One region of the Arthrobacter sp. NPDC055138 genome, then DNA from elsewhere that is predicted to be linked to it. Evidence: predicted binding sites of a transcription regulator. Region 1 holds the regulator's gene; the other holds the start of a gene.

The links. Region 1 encodes LexA, which represses DNA repair genes until DNA is damaged. Its sites were predicted from a motif close to TCGAACANNTGTTCGA; they were not measured.
Region 2: the regulator LexA is predicted to act here: its motif matches at 4,120-4,135, upstream of ACWF5H_RS01105 (DUF222 domain-containing protein).

Annotation. Positions count from the first base shown of each region.
Region 1 covers NZ_JBSGTH010000006.1:31,827-39,290, reverse strand. Annotated here, with positions in the region: gene hflX (GTPase HflX) at 311-1,852, shown strand; gene ACWF5H_RS15105 (ATP-dependent DNA helicase) at 1,845-3,884, shown strand; gene lexA (transcriptional repressor LexA) at 3,963-4,712, opposite strand; gene ACWF5H_RS15095 (LysM peptidoglycan-binding domain-containing protein) at 5,013-5,366, shown strand; gene ACWF5H_RS15090 (histidinol-phosphate transaminase) at 5,439-6,548, shown strand; gene hisB (imidazoleglycerol-phosphate dehydratase HisB) at 6,605-7,222, shown strand; gene hisH (imidazole glycerol phosphate synthase subunit HisH) at 7,219-7,464, shown strand, end outside.
Region 2 covers NZ_JBSGTH010000001.1:224,522-231,985, forward strand. Annotated here, with positions in the region: gene ACWF5H_RS01095 (phytoene desaturase family protein) at 1-1,094, shown strand, start outside; gene ACWF5H_RS01100 (PHP domain-containing protein) at 1,135-2,154, shown strand; gene ACWF5H_RS01105 (DUF222 domain-containing protein) at 2,304-4,106, opposite strand; gene ACWF5H_RS01110 (ABC transporter ATP-binding protein) at 4,336-5,034, opposite strand; gene ACWF5H_RS01115 (ABC transporter permease) at 5,160-6,266, opposite strand; gene ACWF5H_RS01120 (histidine kinase) at 6,442-7,464, shown strand, end outside.

The DNA.
Region 1 (7,464 bases):
GTCCCGTTCCATGCGGCACAGCGCGTGCCGTTGGTCGAGAATTCATTCTCCCCGGCCGCCGGGCAATCACCGTTCCTCGAAACTCAGGAGCGCTCCACCGCCGCAGCCGCCCGTTCGGTTGTTTCAGTTCCCCGGCGCCGGTTATGCCGGCCGCACCAGAAGGCGCCAGCTGCCACGCATTTCCCGCCCCGCACCGACGGGGCCCATGCCAGGAGGACTTTTGGCCGATCATCCACAAACCGCATCTTCGGGCTCCGCTGGACGCACCCCGGAGGACTACGATAAGACCACGGACATTTCGAAGGAGAGCATGACCACCAACAGCCCCCAGCCGTCGCCGGAACCGGAAATGACGCCGGATGAGATCCAGGCAGTCATTGACCGTATCCTGGCCCGCGACACTGCGGCAGGAAGCAAGCCGGGAGTCGGCGGCCGAGCGCAGGCTCTGTCCAAACTTGACTCCGAGCATTCCGAATTCGACGGTGACCAGCAGGACTTGGCCGAACGCCGTGCCCTCCGCCGCGTAGCGGGTCTCTCCACCGAACTGGAGGACGTCACCGAGGTCGAGTACCGGCAACTACGCCTGGAGCGCGTGGTGCTGGCCGGTCTGTGGACCGAAGGCACGGCCGACGACGCAGACAATTCCCTGCGGGAACTGGCGGCGTTGGCGGAGACCGCCGGCTCCGAGGTGCTGGACGGCATCGTGCAGCGCCGGATGAAGCCGGACCCGGGCACCTTCCTCGGGTCCGGAAAGGCCCAGGAACTGCGGGACATCGTGATGTCCACCGGCGCTGACACGGTCATTGTCGACGGCGAACTCTCGCCCTCGCAGCGCCGCGGACTGGAAGACATCGTGAAGGTCAAAGTCATTGACCGCACGGCGCTGATCCTGGACATCTTCGCGCAGCACGCGAAGAGCCGCGAGGGCAAGGCCCAGGTCGAGTTGGCCCAGCTGGAGTACCTGCTGCCGCGCCTGCGTGGCTGGGGCGAGTCGATGTCCCGTCAGGCCGGCGGGCGCGTCGGAGCCGCCGGCGGCGGCATCGGTTCGCGCGGACCAGGTGAGACGAAGATCGAACTGGACCGCCGCCGTATCCGGACCCGGATGGCGAAGCTGCGCCGCGAAATCGCAGCCATGAAGCCGGCACGGGACACCAAGCGTGCCAACCGCCGCCGCAATGCCGTGCCCTCGGTGGCCATCGCCGGTTACACCAACGCCGGGAAATCGTCGCTGCTCAACCGCCTGACCGATGCAGGCGTTCTGGTCGAGAATGCGCTTTTTGCCACCTTGGACCCCACCGTGCGCCGCGCGGAAACACCCGACGGCATCGGCTACACGCTCGCCGACACCGTCGGTTTCGTCCGCTCGCTGCCAACGCAACTGGTGGAAGCCTTCCGCTCCACGTTGGAGGAAGTTGCCGACGCCGATGTGATCCTGCACGTGGTGGACGTCTCGCACCCCGACCCGGAGGGCCAGATCGCCGCGGTGCGTGAAGTGCTCACCGAGGTGGATGCCCGGCACATTCCTGAAATCGTGGTGTTGAACAAGGCAGATGCCGCCGATCCCTTCGTGGTCGAACGGCTGCGGCAGCGCGAACCGAACCACGTAGTGGTCTCGGCACGCACCGGCCAGGGCATGGACGCGCTGCTGCGACTGATCAGCGAAACCATCCCGCGTCCGAGCGTGAAGCTGCGGCTGTTGGTGCCCTACGACCGCGGCGAAGTCATCAGCCGTTTGCACAGCGAGGATGCGGAGATCCTCGCCATGGAGCACGGGGAAGACGGCACGCGGCTCGATGTCCTGGTTCGCGAGGGCTTGGCAGCGGAGCTGGAACGATTCCTTCGACATGACTGAAACCCGGGTACCGGCCGGCGAGGCGTTGCGGCTGCTCGATGTCGCGGTCCAGGGCATGGGCGGCCAACACCGCGCCGGCCAGCACGAGATGGCTGCCAAAGTAGCCGAGGCCTTCGACCGCCGGCAGCACCTGCTGGTGCAGGCGGGCACCGGCACGGGCAAGTCGTTGGCGTATCTGATCCCGCTCATGGTGCAGGCCTTGGAGGGTGAGAAGCCCGCCATCGTCTCCACCGCGACGCTGGCCCTGCAGTCGCAGATCGTCAAAAGGGACCTGCCGCGGCTGATGGAAGCCGTCGCCGATGAGCTTCCCCGGCCGTTGGACGTGGCGCTGCTCAAGGGGCGGAACAACTACGTCTGCCTGCATAAGCTGGCAGGCGGCTTTCCGGACGAAGACGCGCCTGCTGCGCTGTTCAGCCTCGGCGAGGACGCCGTCCCGCATCCGGCTCCCGCCGGCGGAGGGGCGTCCAGCGGGGCCGCGGGTGCATTGGGCAAGGAGGTCGTGCGGCTGCGCGAATGGGCGCAGGAGACCGAGACCGGCGATCGCGATGAACTGGTGCCCGGGGTCAGCGATCGCGCGTGGCGACAGGTCTCCGTGGGATCGATGGAATGCCTCGGCGCGCAAAAATGTCCCCTCGCCGCCGAGTGCTTCAGCGAACTGGCGCGCGGACATGCTGCCGAGGCGGACATCGTGATCACCAACCACGCCATGCTCGCCATCAACGCCTTTGAGGGCGTGGCCGTGCTTCCGGACTACGACGTGGTGGTGATTGACGAAGCCCACGAATTGCAGGACCGCGTCACCAGCGCCGTGGCGGGGCAGCTGTCGGCTGCCATGGTCCGCACTGCGGCTTCGACCGCGCGCAAGCACACCGGGATCAGCGTGGAGCCGCTGAACTCGGCTGCCGGCGCCCTGGAGGACGTACTGGAGCCGTTGCCGAGCGGATTGTTGGCCTCCGGCCTGCGCGAGGAGCAGGAGTTGGTCCTCGCGCAGCTGCGGGAGGCGGCCCGCGCAGCGCTATCCGATTCCAAGCCCGAGGGGTCCGCGGCGGCAGACGGCGGGAGGCAGATGGCCCGATCCCGTCTTTCCTCGGTGCTGGAGATGGCCGAACGGCTGCTTTCGGCGGCAGATTCCCGCGAGGTCATTTGGGCGACCCGTCCCAGCACCTTCGGCGAGACCGGCGACTATATCGCCAACGACGACCAGCCGGCTACGCTCAACGTCGCCCCGTTGTCTGTTGCCTCCAGGCTGCGTGAAGGGCTCTTCGACGAACATACGGTGGTGCTGACCTCCGCCACGCTGTCGGTGGGGGGCACCTTCGACGCCGTTGCCGGTTCGCTCGGATTGTTGGGGGCCGGTGCCCCAGCGTACTCAAGCGCCGACGTGGGCAGTCCCTTCGATTACCCCCGCCAGGGTGTGCTGTATGTGGCATCGCATCTGCCCAAGCCGGGCCGTGGCACCAGCAGCGAGCAGCTCGACGAACTCGAGGAGCTGCTGCGCGCCTCACGCGGCGGGGCCCTCGGATTGTTCTCCTCGCGTCGCGCGGCAGAAGAAGCTGCCGCCGAAATGCGTCAGCGCACCGAACTGACCATCCTGTGCCAGGGCGAATCATCAATGGGGGCGCTGGTCCGCCAATTCGCCGATGAACCGGACACCTGCCTGTTCGGCACGATGACTCTGTGGCAGGGAGTCGATGTTCCGGGCGAGGCATGCCGGTTGGTGGTCATCGACCGAATTCCGTTCCCGCGGCCGGACGACCCGCTGACCACTGCCCGGACCCGGTCGGTAGCTCAGGCCGGCGGCAATGGTTTCATGACGGTCTCGGCCACCCACGCAGCAGTGCGGCTGGCCCAGGGCGCTGGCCGCTTGATTCGCGCATCCAATGACAAGGGGGTTGTGGCCGTGTTGGATTCCCGTCTGGCCACCGCCCGCTACGGAAATTTCCTCCGCAGTGCCCTGCCGCCGTTTTGGAGCACGAAGGATGGCGCCATCGCCCGCCAGGTCCTGGAGCGGCTGGCGGCCGCCGCCGCCTGAACCGGCGGCCGCCAGAACCATCCGGGTCCGCCGCCGAATGGGCAGGCTGCATCGGCTGAAGGAGCGGTGGCGGAGCAGTCAGAGCGCCCGCATCACGGAGACAACCTTGCCCATGATGGTTGCGTGGTCGCCCAGAATCGGTTCATAGCGCGTGTTCTGCGGCAGCAACCAGGTGTGCCCGTCTCGCTGCCGGAAGGTTTTTACCGTTGCCTCTTCGTCGAGCAGCGCCGCAACAATGTCGCCGTTCTCTGCGGTGTGCTGCTGCCGAACCACCACCCAGTCGCCATCGCAAATGGCAGCATCGATCATCGAATCGCCGGAAACCTTCAGCATGAACAACTCGCCGTGCCCCACCAGCTGCCGGGGCAGCGGCATGACGTCCTCGACCGCCTGGTCTGCCAGGATCGGTCCGCCGGCGGCGATCCGTCCCACCAGCGGCACCATGGCCGTATCGGATGACGTGGTGAGTTCGGCCACCGCGACGCCACTGGAGCTGCGCAGCTGCTGCGGCTCGTCCACGCCCACGATTTCCACGCCGCCCTGTTCAAGCGTCAGCGGAGTGAGGATCTCCATGGCCCGGGGACGCTTCGGGTCCCGCCGGATGTAGCCCATCTTCTCCAGTTGGGCCAGTTGATGGGTGACGCTGGACAGGCTTGCCAAGCCGACGAGGTCGCCGATCTCGCGCATCGACGGCGGGTACCCGTGGGCAATAACGGAGCGCTGGATGGTTTCCAGGATCTTCTTTTGCCGCGGCGTCAGGCTGCGTCCGACCTTGACAGGGCGGCCTCGTCGCCGCGCTCCGGCAGTGGTGGTGGTCTCTTCGGACATATCCGGCCCCGGTCTTCCCATGATGGTCCAGGTGCCGGGTCTGGCTGATGCGGAACCGGCACTCGGATTGCTGTCTCGACTGTTTTGTCAGTGGCGGCTGATGCACTGCAATTCACAGCCGCTCATGCCATCAACGCTAGGCGAGGCGGTGAGGAATTTCAAACATTTGTTCGACTGAGTCTCGACAATAGTCGATCACCAGTGCTAAAACTGTAGAAGACGCATTCGAAGATGCGTTCGAATGCGGTGGTTCGATGATCGAAACCAGTCGAAATAGATCGAAATCGGAAAGGTGGCACCATGTCCGCCCAGCTCGCACCGCAGTCCGCAGACTTCCGCGCCAACGCCCCCCTCCGGCTTACCCGCCGGGGCCGTTTGCTGCTGATTGGCCTGCCGCTCATGCTTGCCGCGGCCGTCGCGCTCACCCTGGTCGGCTTCTTCACCGCACCGGCAATGGCCGCTGCCGGAGGGTTGGGGCCGGGGCCGGCCGTTACCGTCACTGTCGGCAGCGGCCAGACGCTCTGGGATGTGGCGGTGCTGTCCGCCCCCGACCGCAACCCGCATGATGTCATCTTCGAGATCGCGCAATTGAACGGCCTGGACGGGGACATCGTCCATTCCGGCCAGCAGTTGCTGGTGCCGTCAGCGCATTGAGGCAACCGTAATATGAGCCGCTTCGGCCCGCCCGATTCCTGCCCCGGGCGGGCCGAAGCTTAAGCTGGATCGGTGAGTGAGCAGTTAGAACGCCTGAACCGTCTGCCGTTGCGGGGTAATCTCCGGGGCCTGGAGCCATATGGTGCCCCCCAATTGGACGTGCCCATCCTGCTGAATGTCAACGAAAACACCCACGGCTTGCCGGAGACGGTGCATCAAGCCATCGTCTCGGCCGTCAGCGCCGCAGCGGCCGGTTTGAACAGGTATCCGGACCGCGAGTTTACCGAGCTTCGGACGGCGCTGTCCCTCTATCTGGGACACGGCCTCACGGCAGAGAACATCTGGGCGGCCAACGGTTCGAATGAAGTGCTGCAGCAAATCCTTCAGGCCTTCGGCGGGCCGGGCCGGACCTTGTTGAGCTTCCCGCCCACGTATTCCATGTACCCGCTGCTGGCCAGCGGGACGGACACCGAGTATGTTGCGGTGCCGCGCGGAGCGGACTTTGCGATCTCCGCGGAAGCGGTTGCCGCTGCCGTCGCAGAATCCGCAGCCAACGTCGTCGTCCTGTGTTCCCCGAACAACCCGACGGGCACCGCGCTGGGCCTTGACGTCGTCGAGGCCGCCTACGAAGCGGGAGAGGCATCCAACGCCATAGTGATCGTGGATGAGGCCTACGCCGAATTCGCCCACGCCGGCACGCCGAGCGCGCTGACGCTGCTGCCCGGCCGGGAGCGGTTGATCGTCTCCCGCACCATGAGCAAGGCTTTCGCCCTTGCCGGTGCCCGAGTGGGGTACCTTGCCGCCGCGCCGCAGGTTGCCGACGCCCTGCGCTTGGTCCGCCTGCCCTACCACCTGTCCGCGATCACCCAGGCGACGGCGCTGGCCGCACTGGAAAATGCGGACGCGCTGCTCGCCAATGTTGAGGACATCAAGACCCAACGGGACCGCATTGTCGACGGACTGACCGAACTCGGTTTGAAGCCGGCACCGTCGGACTCCAACTTCGTGTTCTTCGGCGGCCTGGACGACCCGCACGCGGTGTGGCAGGGGCTTCTGGAAGCCGGCGTGCTGATCCGCGACGTCGGGATTCCCGGACACCTGCGGGTGACGGCGGGCACTGAGGCCGAGACCACAGCCTTCCTCGAAGGCATCAAGGCCCTGATGTCGAGCCGAGTCTCCTAAACTGTAGTAAGAGCGCACCGGCCTGGCCGGTCAACCATTTTCGTCAAAGGACCCCCATGACCGTGGATACCACCACCGGACGTACCGCACGCCTCGAACGCATCACCAGCGAGTCGTCCGTGCTGGTTGAACTGGATCTCGACGGCACCGGCCGATCCGAGATCAGCACCACCGTGCCGTTCTACGACCACATGCTCACCGCACTGTCGAAGCACTCGCTGGTCGATCTGACCGTGAAGGCCACCGGCGACACACATATTGACGCCCACCACACGGTGGAAGATGTCGCCATCACGATCGGCGAGTGCTTGAAGCAGGCCCTGGGTAACAAGGCCGGGATCCGCAGGTTCGGCGAGGCAACGGTGCCGCTGGATGAGGCGCTGGCCCACGCCGTCGTCGACGTCTCCGGCCGTCCCTATCTGGTGCACTCAGGAGAACCGGCCGGCCAGGAATACCACCTGATCGGCGGGCACTTCACCGGGTCGCTGACGCGCCACGTTTTCGAAGCCATCACGCTGCACGCCCAGATCTGCCTGCACATGCGCGTACTGGGCGGCCGCGACCCGCACCACATCGTCGAGGCCCAGTTCAAGGCGTTCGCCCGGGCGCTGCGCGCCGCGGTCGAGTCCGATCCCCGGGTCGAGGGCATCCCCTCAACGAAGGGTGCCCTGTGACGGCTGGACCCAAGGTCACCGTACTGGACTACGGATCCGGGAATGTGCGCTCGGCGGTCCGGGCGCTGGAACACGTCGGTGCCGACGTCACGCTCAGCCATGCTTCCGAGGACGTGCTCAACGCCGACGGGCTGTTGGTCCCCGGCGTCGGAGCCTTCGCCACGGTCATGGAAGGACTGAAGTCTGTTGATGCCCTTCGCTGGATCGGACGCCGGGTGGCCGGCGGCCGGCCGGTGCTGGGC
Region 2 (7,464 bases), on a different contig from region 1:
ACCGGCAGCTGATGGGGCCGCTCGTGGCGCGGACCGACGCCCTGATGGAGTTCACCATGGACCAGCTGCTCCGCGTGCCTGCCCATCCGGTGACGGCCTTCCGGTACGGAATCCGGACCCTGGAGCAGGGCTCGCCCGCCTGGAACCTGCGTTTTAAGGAACAGTTCGCACCCGCACTGCTGACCGGAGTGGCTGCGCACACCCCGGGCGGCGTGCGGCGCCTATCGTCCGCAGGGGCCGGACTGATGCTCGGCGCGCTGGCGCATGCCGTGGGATTCCCCTTTCCTGCGGGCGGATCGCAGGCCATCATCGACGCCATGGTCCGGGACCTGCGGGCCCACGGTGGCCGGGTGGAGACCGAGCACCGGGTGGCATCGCTGGCCGAACTGACCGATGCCCGGGTGGTCATGCTGGACACTTCGCCCACGGAACTTCTTCGGTTGGCCGGCGGCCGGCTCCCGGCCCGTTACGCCCGAGCATTGCGGCACTTCAAGTACGGACCCGGCGCGGCCAAGGTGGACTTCATCTTGTCCGGACCGGTTCCATGGGCGCACCCGGAACTGCGCCGGGCCGGCACCGTGCACCTGGGCGGCACACGGCAACGGATGGCGGCGTCCGAGCGGGCCATTGCCCGGGGCCGGCATTCGGATGACCCGGTGATCCTGGCGGCACAACCGGCCGTGGTCGATCCCTCCCGGGCCCCCGCCGGCCGGCACGTGCTGTGGGCCTATTGCCACGTGCCGAACGGCTCCACCCGGGACATGGAGCCCGTGATCACGGCCGCGCTGGAACGGGCCGCGCCGGGGTTCACCGACCTGGTGGTGGACTCGGCGAGCATGTCCGCGGCCGACTACGCGGCGTACAACCCCAGCTACGTGGGCGGCGATTTCGGCACCGGCGCGGTCACCCTGCCGCAGCTCGCTGCACGTCCGGTGCTCAGCCCCAAACCCTGGCAGACCCCGCTGGACGGCGTCTACCTGTGTTCGGCCGGAACACCGCCGGGGCCCGGAGTGCACGGGATGGCCGGCTACCGCGCCGCCGCGCTCGCCCTGCAGACGCATTATGGACTGGCTGTACCGCCCCTGCAGCCCTGAAGCCGTGGCCCGCGGGGCGGATCGAAGGCAAGATGGTCCCATGGATCCCGTAGCGGCCCTGAATGAAATAGCCTTCTGGCTGGAGCGCGAACTGGCGCCTACCTTCAAAGTGCAGGCGTTCCGGAAAGCGGCCGCTGTGGCTGCCGGACTGGACCCCGACGAGCTGGCCGCACGGGCACGCAGCGGCCGGCTGAAGAGCATGAAGGGGATCGGCGCCAGCACTTTCGTCGTCATTCAGCAGGCGGTCGACGGCGAGGTCCCCGACTATCTGGTGAAGGTGCGGGAACGATCGGCTGAGCCGCTGGCCGAGGGCGGCCGCGAGCTGCACCAAGCACTCCGCGGTGATCTGCACAGCCACAGCGACTGGTCCGACGGAGGCTCGCCGCCGGCAGACATGGTGGACGCGGCGCGCTGGCTCGGCCGCGACTACCTGGCCCTGACAGACCATTCGCCGAACCTCAAGATTGCCAACGGCCTGAGCGCGGAGCGCCTGGCCAAGCAGCTTGACCTGGTGGCCCAGATCAATGCCGAGGCCGACGGTATCCGGGTCCTGACGGGCATCGAAGCAGACATCCTGGAGAGCGGAGAACTCGACCAAACACCCGAGATGCTGGATCGGCTGGACGTGGTGGTGGCCAGCGTCCACTCCAAACTTAGGTCGGACCGGGGCACCATGACCCGCCGGATGCTCGGCGCCATCAACAATCCGCGCACCAATGTGCTGGGCCACTGCACCGGGCGGCTGGTGAAGGGATCGCGGGGAACCCGGCCGCAATCCGAATTCGACGCCGAGCGGATCTTTGCCGCCTGCGCCGAGAACGGCGTCGCCGTCGAAATCAACTCCCGGCCGGAGCGGCAGGACCCGCCGGATGAACTGATCCAGTTGGCGCTCGACGCCGGCTGCCTGTTCAGCATCGACAGCGACGCCCACGCGCCCGGCCAGCTGGATTTTCTCCACTATGGTGCGGAACGGGCCGCCAAAAACGGCGTCCCCGCCGAACGGATCATCACTACGTGGCCGGTGGAGCGCCTCCTGGAGTGGTGCAGCCAGGGCAGGTAAAGCCGTTCTCGGCGCTTCTAGCCGGGGCGGATTCGGAACATGGTTCGGATGCCCCCTTGGCGGCGAGCCGCATCGATTCGGCAGCCACGTTCGTGCCGGCATCAGCGGGCTAATCGTCCCGCTGCCCAGAGCGCACGCGAGTCCACGTTTCATTGTCTGCTTGCCAGCGGTCGGGGTGGGATGTGGGTTTGCCAGTACGTGTTTCGTAGCAGTCTGCGGTGGGGGTCGATGTAGGCGGGCGGGGTGAACCACGGGATGCCGTCGAGGACGTTGATTTCCCAGTTGCCTTGCTCGATCAGGTCGTGGTGGAGGCCGCAGAGACAGACTCCGTTGTTGACGTCAGTGCGGCCGCCGGCCCACCAAGGCACGATGTGGTGCGCTTCGGTCCAGAACGCGGGCATGGTGCATCCCGGGAAGGCGCAGCCTTTGTCCCGGATGAGCAGTGCCCGGCGGATCGCGCGGTTGAAGAACCGTTGTGATCGGCCCAGGTCCAGGACTTCGCCTTTGGTGCCGAGGATTGCGGGGATGATGTCGGCGTCGCAGGCCATTCGGCGCGCGGTTTTGGCCGAGATCGGGCCGTTGAACACGGCGTTGCCGCCGCCAGAGAGCAATCCGGCCAGCTGTTCGTAGCCGGTAGTGACCATGACTTGGGTGCGGTGTCCGCCGGAGTCCGGGAGCTTATCGGTGTTCAGGGCGATCCGGCAGGCACCGACCAGGCCGGCCAGCAGCTTTTGCGCCCTGGTGAAGTCATCCATTCCCGCAACGACGGCCGTGTCCACCGCTCCGCGGGGTGACTCTGCTTCCACAGGGTCGCCACCTTCTGCTCGCCGGCGAGGGGACGATGCAGAACCCGTCTCGGTGTGGCTGGCATCTTCCCTTCCAACTGCCGGGATGCCAGATCCGTCATCCCGGGTTCCTGCGTCGCGGGCATCGCTGGGTCCAGCGGGATCGTCGTTGCCACTCAAGCCGATCATGCCGGAGACCGTGGTTCCGTTGCCGTGCGGGCTGTTGGCGGCGGTTTCGATGGCGTCGGATTGGATGCGTGGGTTCGCGGCGCTGTTCATCACAGTCGCGAGGGCTTCGTACTGGTCGTCGGTGGTGTTGATGACGAACTGGTGCAAGCCGCGCCGGCGTCCGCGGTAGAACATGCCCTGCCGGGACCGCAGTTCCTCGTCCGAGGGCTCGGCACCGTCCTGGTCGACAGCTGTCTCCCAGGTCTTCGCGACCATCGCCAGCGTGTCCGTATCGGTCTCGGCGGCCTGCCGGATCAGCGACGCTTCCATCGCCTCCAGTGCCGTGGGATCGGCGGCGTGGCGGGCACGGGCGATTGAATCGGTGACCAGGGCCGCGGCGTTTGAGCTGATTTCGCCGGCGGACATTGCCTCGGCCAGCATCGGCAGCGCCGGAGCGCTCGGTTCACCGTCGAACCGCACCGGCGCGGTCACCACGGCTCCGACCCGCAGCCGTCGCCGCGCTTCAACGATGCCGATCCCCAGCCGGGAGCGCAAATACTCCGCGTTGTTCCGGAACTCGGTCTTACGCCGGCCCTGCTGCTGTTTCGGACCCGCGCCGCCCGACCCCGCTGACTCAAGGCTTTCGACGTTGTCGAGAGCGCCGCCGGCGTTGTTTCCGGGACCGACGATAGAGGCAGCCGGGTCCGCCCACCCTGCCGCACCGGCCGCATCAGGCGCGTCCGCAAAGGCACCGGGCCTGGCCGCGGTTTCCCCGTTCGCGGCGATGTCCGCACGCTCCACCGCCTGGGCTCCTACGGCCTGCAGGAACTCCACAATTTTCGAAACGTCCTCGACGGCAGCCACCGTGTTGGCCAGTTCCCGTCTGCTCAGCGACCCTGATTCGGCGGTGAAGCATGCGGCGACGTCCTGCAGCAGGGCGCGCACTCCGGAGAGAGATTCCTCCATCTCCCCGGTGCGGTCCAACGGTGCAAGCGCCATACCCCAATTTTATTCGCACACACATTCGACCCACCAGCGAATCAGCCCATTGTGTAGGGATAGTGGGACGCCGCAAGCCACAAACGCTCGGTCGCCGCGCTGCGCTCCGGGAGTCAACGTCGGCGCAGGGCGCGGCGCTGACTGAGGGTGTGCCGTCCTCAAGTTGCAGCGATGTCTCAGGGCGTGCGGAGCCCAGCACGTCGCGCAGTGCTCAGGTCGCAGCGCTGGCCTACGCGGCGGTGACGGTGCTCCGTGGCGCCGAGAGCCGGCCGTCGCGCATGGTGGCCACGGCATCGGTGAGCGGAATGAACTCGGTGTCGTGGGTGACCATGACGGTGGCAACGTCGAATTCCCGGGTGATCTGGACCAGCAACCGCACCACGGACTGGGAGCGCTCGTGGTCCAGCGCCGCCGTCGGCTCATCGACCAGCAGTACCCGCGGGCTGCCCATCAGCGCCCGCGCGATGTTGACCCGCTGGCGCTGCCCGCCGGAGAGCTGGTGCGGGCGGCGGTGGGCCGCACCGGACAGCCCAACGATGTCCAGCAGCTCCAAGCCGCGGGAGCGGGCGTCCCGCGGTTTCCCGCCGCGCAGGTGGGCGCCGATCTGGAGTTGTTCCAGTGCGGTCAGCGAGGCCAGCAGGTTGGGCTGCTGGAAGACAATCCCCACCTTCTGCCGGCGCAGTTCGGCCGACTCCTTCAGGCCCAGGGCCGTGGCATCCACGCCGTCCACCAACACGACGCCGGCGGTGGGCCGGATGAGCGTGGCGGCGACCGCCAGCAGGGAGGACTTCCCGGAACCGGACGGACCGGCCAACGACGTCAGGGTGCCGGCGGGAACCTGCAGGTCCACCTGGTCCAGGGCCTTGGTGGTGCCGTCGCCGTCGGGGTAATCAAGCGTGACGTTGAGGAGACTGAGTGCGTGTGTCATGGGGTTGTTCCTTCGGGGAGTGGGGGTCCGGGCCTGAAAGCCGCGGAGGCTGTTGCAGGCAGTTTCGCTACGGAGCGCGTGCAGGCAGTTGCGCTACGGAGCGCCTGAATGAAGGCCGGGAATTGTCAGCTGCCGCCCAGTGCCGTCAACGGGTCCACCCGCGTCACCCGGCGGACCGCCAGCACGGCACCGGCCATGCCGAGGACCACGATTCCGGCGATCGGCAGCAGGGTGCTGGCCGGGGTCAGCAGGAAGGGCGCGGCTTGGGAAGCAAAGACTCCGCCCAGCACTCCGGCGCCGCCGCCGACTGCGGCGCCGGCGGCCAGGACCACCAGTGCCTGCGTCAGCGCGTCGCGGAGCAGGTAGGAGTCGGAGCTGCCCATGGCTTTGAGCACGGCGATGTCCCGCGTCCGCTGAATGGTCCAGACGGTCAGGAAGGCCACGATCACCAAGGCGGAAATGCCGTAGAGAAAGCCCTGCATCAGCATCAGCGATCCGTTTTCGCTCTGGTAGGAGCCCAACGCCTGGAAGGCTCCGGTGACCGAGGTGGTGATGGTGCCGGCTTCCTGGTTGGCGGCCGCAGCGGCCGCCCCGGACGGATCGCCGTCGGAAAGTCGGGCGGCAACCGCGGTGGCGATCGGGCCGTCGGCGGCACCGGCGTCGTTGATGTGGGCCACCTGCTGCCACTTGGCCAGCGAGGTCCACACCACCGGCGTGTGGGAATACCACTGGTCGTCGACGACGTCCGAGACCTCCAGCTCCCGTCCGGCCAGCTGCACTGTGTCGCCCACTACCGCGCCCAGGTCGTCGGCCGCGGTCCGGCTCAGCACCAGGGAGTTGTCGGTCACGGGTGCGGGCGCCAGCGCGCTGCCGGGCTCGACGCCGAAGACCGCCACGTTGGTGCTGCCGGTCGCGCTCAACCGGCTCTGGCTGATGCCGAGCGCCTCCGCACCTTCCACTCCGGGCGCCTGCTGCCAGGCGTGCAACTGCTCGTGGCTGATCTGAGACTCCGTGAACGACGCGGCGGGGTCATTGCCGGCGGCCGAGCCGAAGACGACGGCGTTGGCTTTGCCGTCCGAACCCAGCTGCCGGATGGCGGACACGGACTGGTTTCCCAGCCCGGCGGTCAGCCCGGACAGCATCACCAGCAGCAACGTAATCAGGGCCACTACGGTGCCCATGAGGAGGAAGCGGCCCTTTGCGAACCGGATATCCCGAAGTGCCAGGAACACGATTGGTCCTACTTTCATTGCTTGAGTGCCCCGTTTTCCGGGCTTGTTCCAGCGTCCCGCGCAGGGCGTGCGCGCACATCGAGTGGGTGGTTGATCCGCGGCCGGCGGTCGGTTGAGCTGCCGGTCAACCGATCGGTTGATGCCCGCGGTTTTGAACCTCGGTACGCTGAGGACCATGCCTGCCCAGCCCCGTCCGCAAGACCGAACCGGCGCAGCGCGGAACGGGAACGGCCGCACCGGAACGGCGGAGGCCACCACGGCGGAGGCGACCGCAGCGGAGGCGCTGCGGGAGGAAGCCGCCCCAGCCGGCCAACTGGTACTCCGGATCCTGCGCGTGGGCCTGCACGTTGGCTTTGCCGGCCTGCTCGGCATCGCGATCGTCGCGACGCTGGCCGCCGATCCGGCCAGTCCGGCGAGTTATCTGGCCGCCGCCCTGGGCGTGCTGCTGGCGGGGGTGTACGTGGCCGGCACGGTCTGGGAGAAACGCCGCAGCGCTGCAGGAACCGGCCGGGACCTCGAGCGTTATGCCCCGTGGTGGCTGGCCTTGGTCACGCTGCTGTGGGCCTGCCTGGTGCTGCTGAGCGGGAACTTCGTCTGGCTGGCCTTCCCGCTCTTTTTCCTCCACCTGCACATCCTGCGCACCGCACATGCCGTGGTCGCCGTCGCCGTCCTCACCGGCCTGGTGATCGCCTCCCAGTGGTGGCACGCCGGCAGTCTGGAAGCGGCCATGCTGATTGGACCGATGGTCGGGGCGGTCTTCGCGGTGTTCATGGGCATGGCCTACCGGGCGCTCTATCTGGATGCGCGGAACCAGCGCCTGGCCCTGGCGGAACTGCACCGGACCCGCGCGGAACTGGCCAGGTCCCAGCATGAAGCCGGCGTGCTGGCCGAGCGCGGCCGGCTGGCCAGCGAAATCCACGACACGCTGGCCCAGGGCCTCTCCAGCATTGTGCTGCTGTCCCGCGGTGCCGCCAGCGCGCTGGACGCGGGGCAGCCGGAGACCGCGGCGGAACGGATCCGGCTGGTGCAGTCCACCGCGGCCGACAACCTGGCGGAGGCCCGGCGGTTTGTCCGTGGCCTGTCCTCTCCCCAGCTCGACCCCCAGCAGCTCGACGTCCGTTCCGACGCCCAGCCCGGCCTGCAACCCGGCCCGGAGCTCGACGCGCAGCCCGGCCCGCAGCCCGACACTCGACCCGAC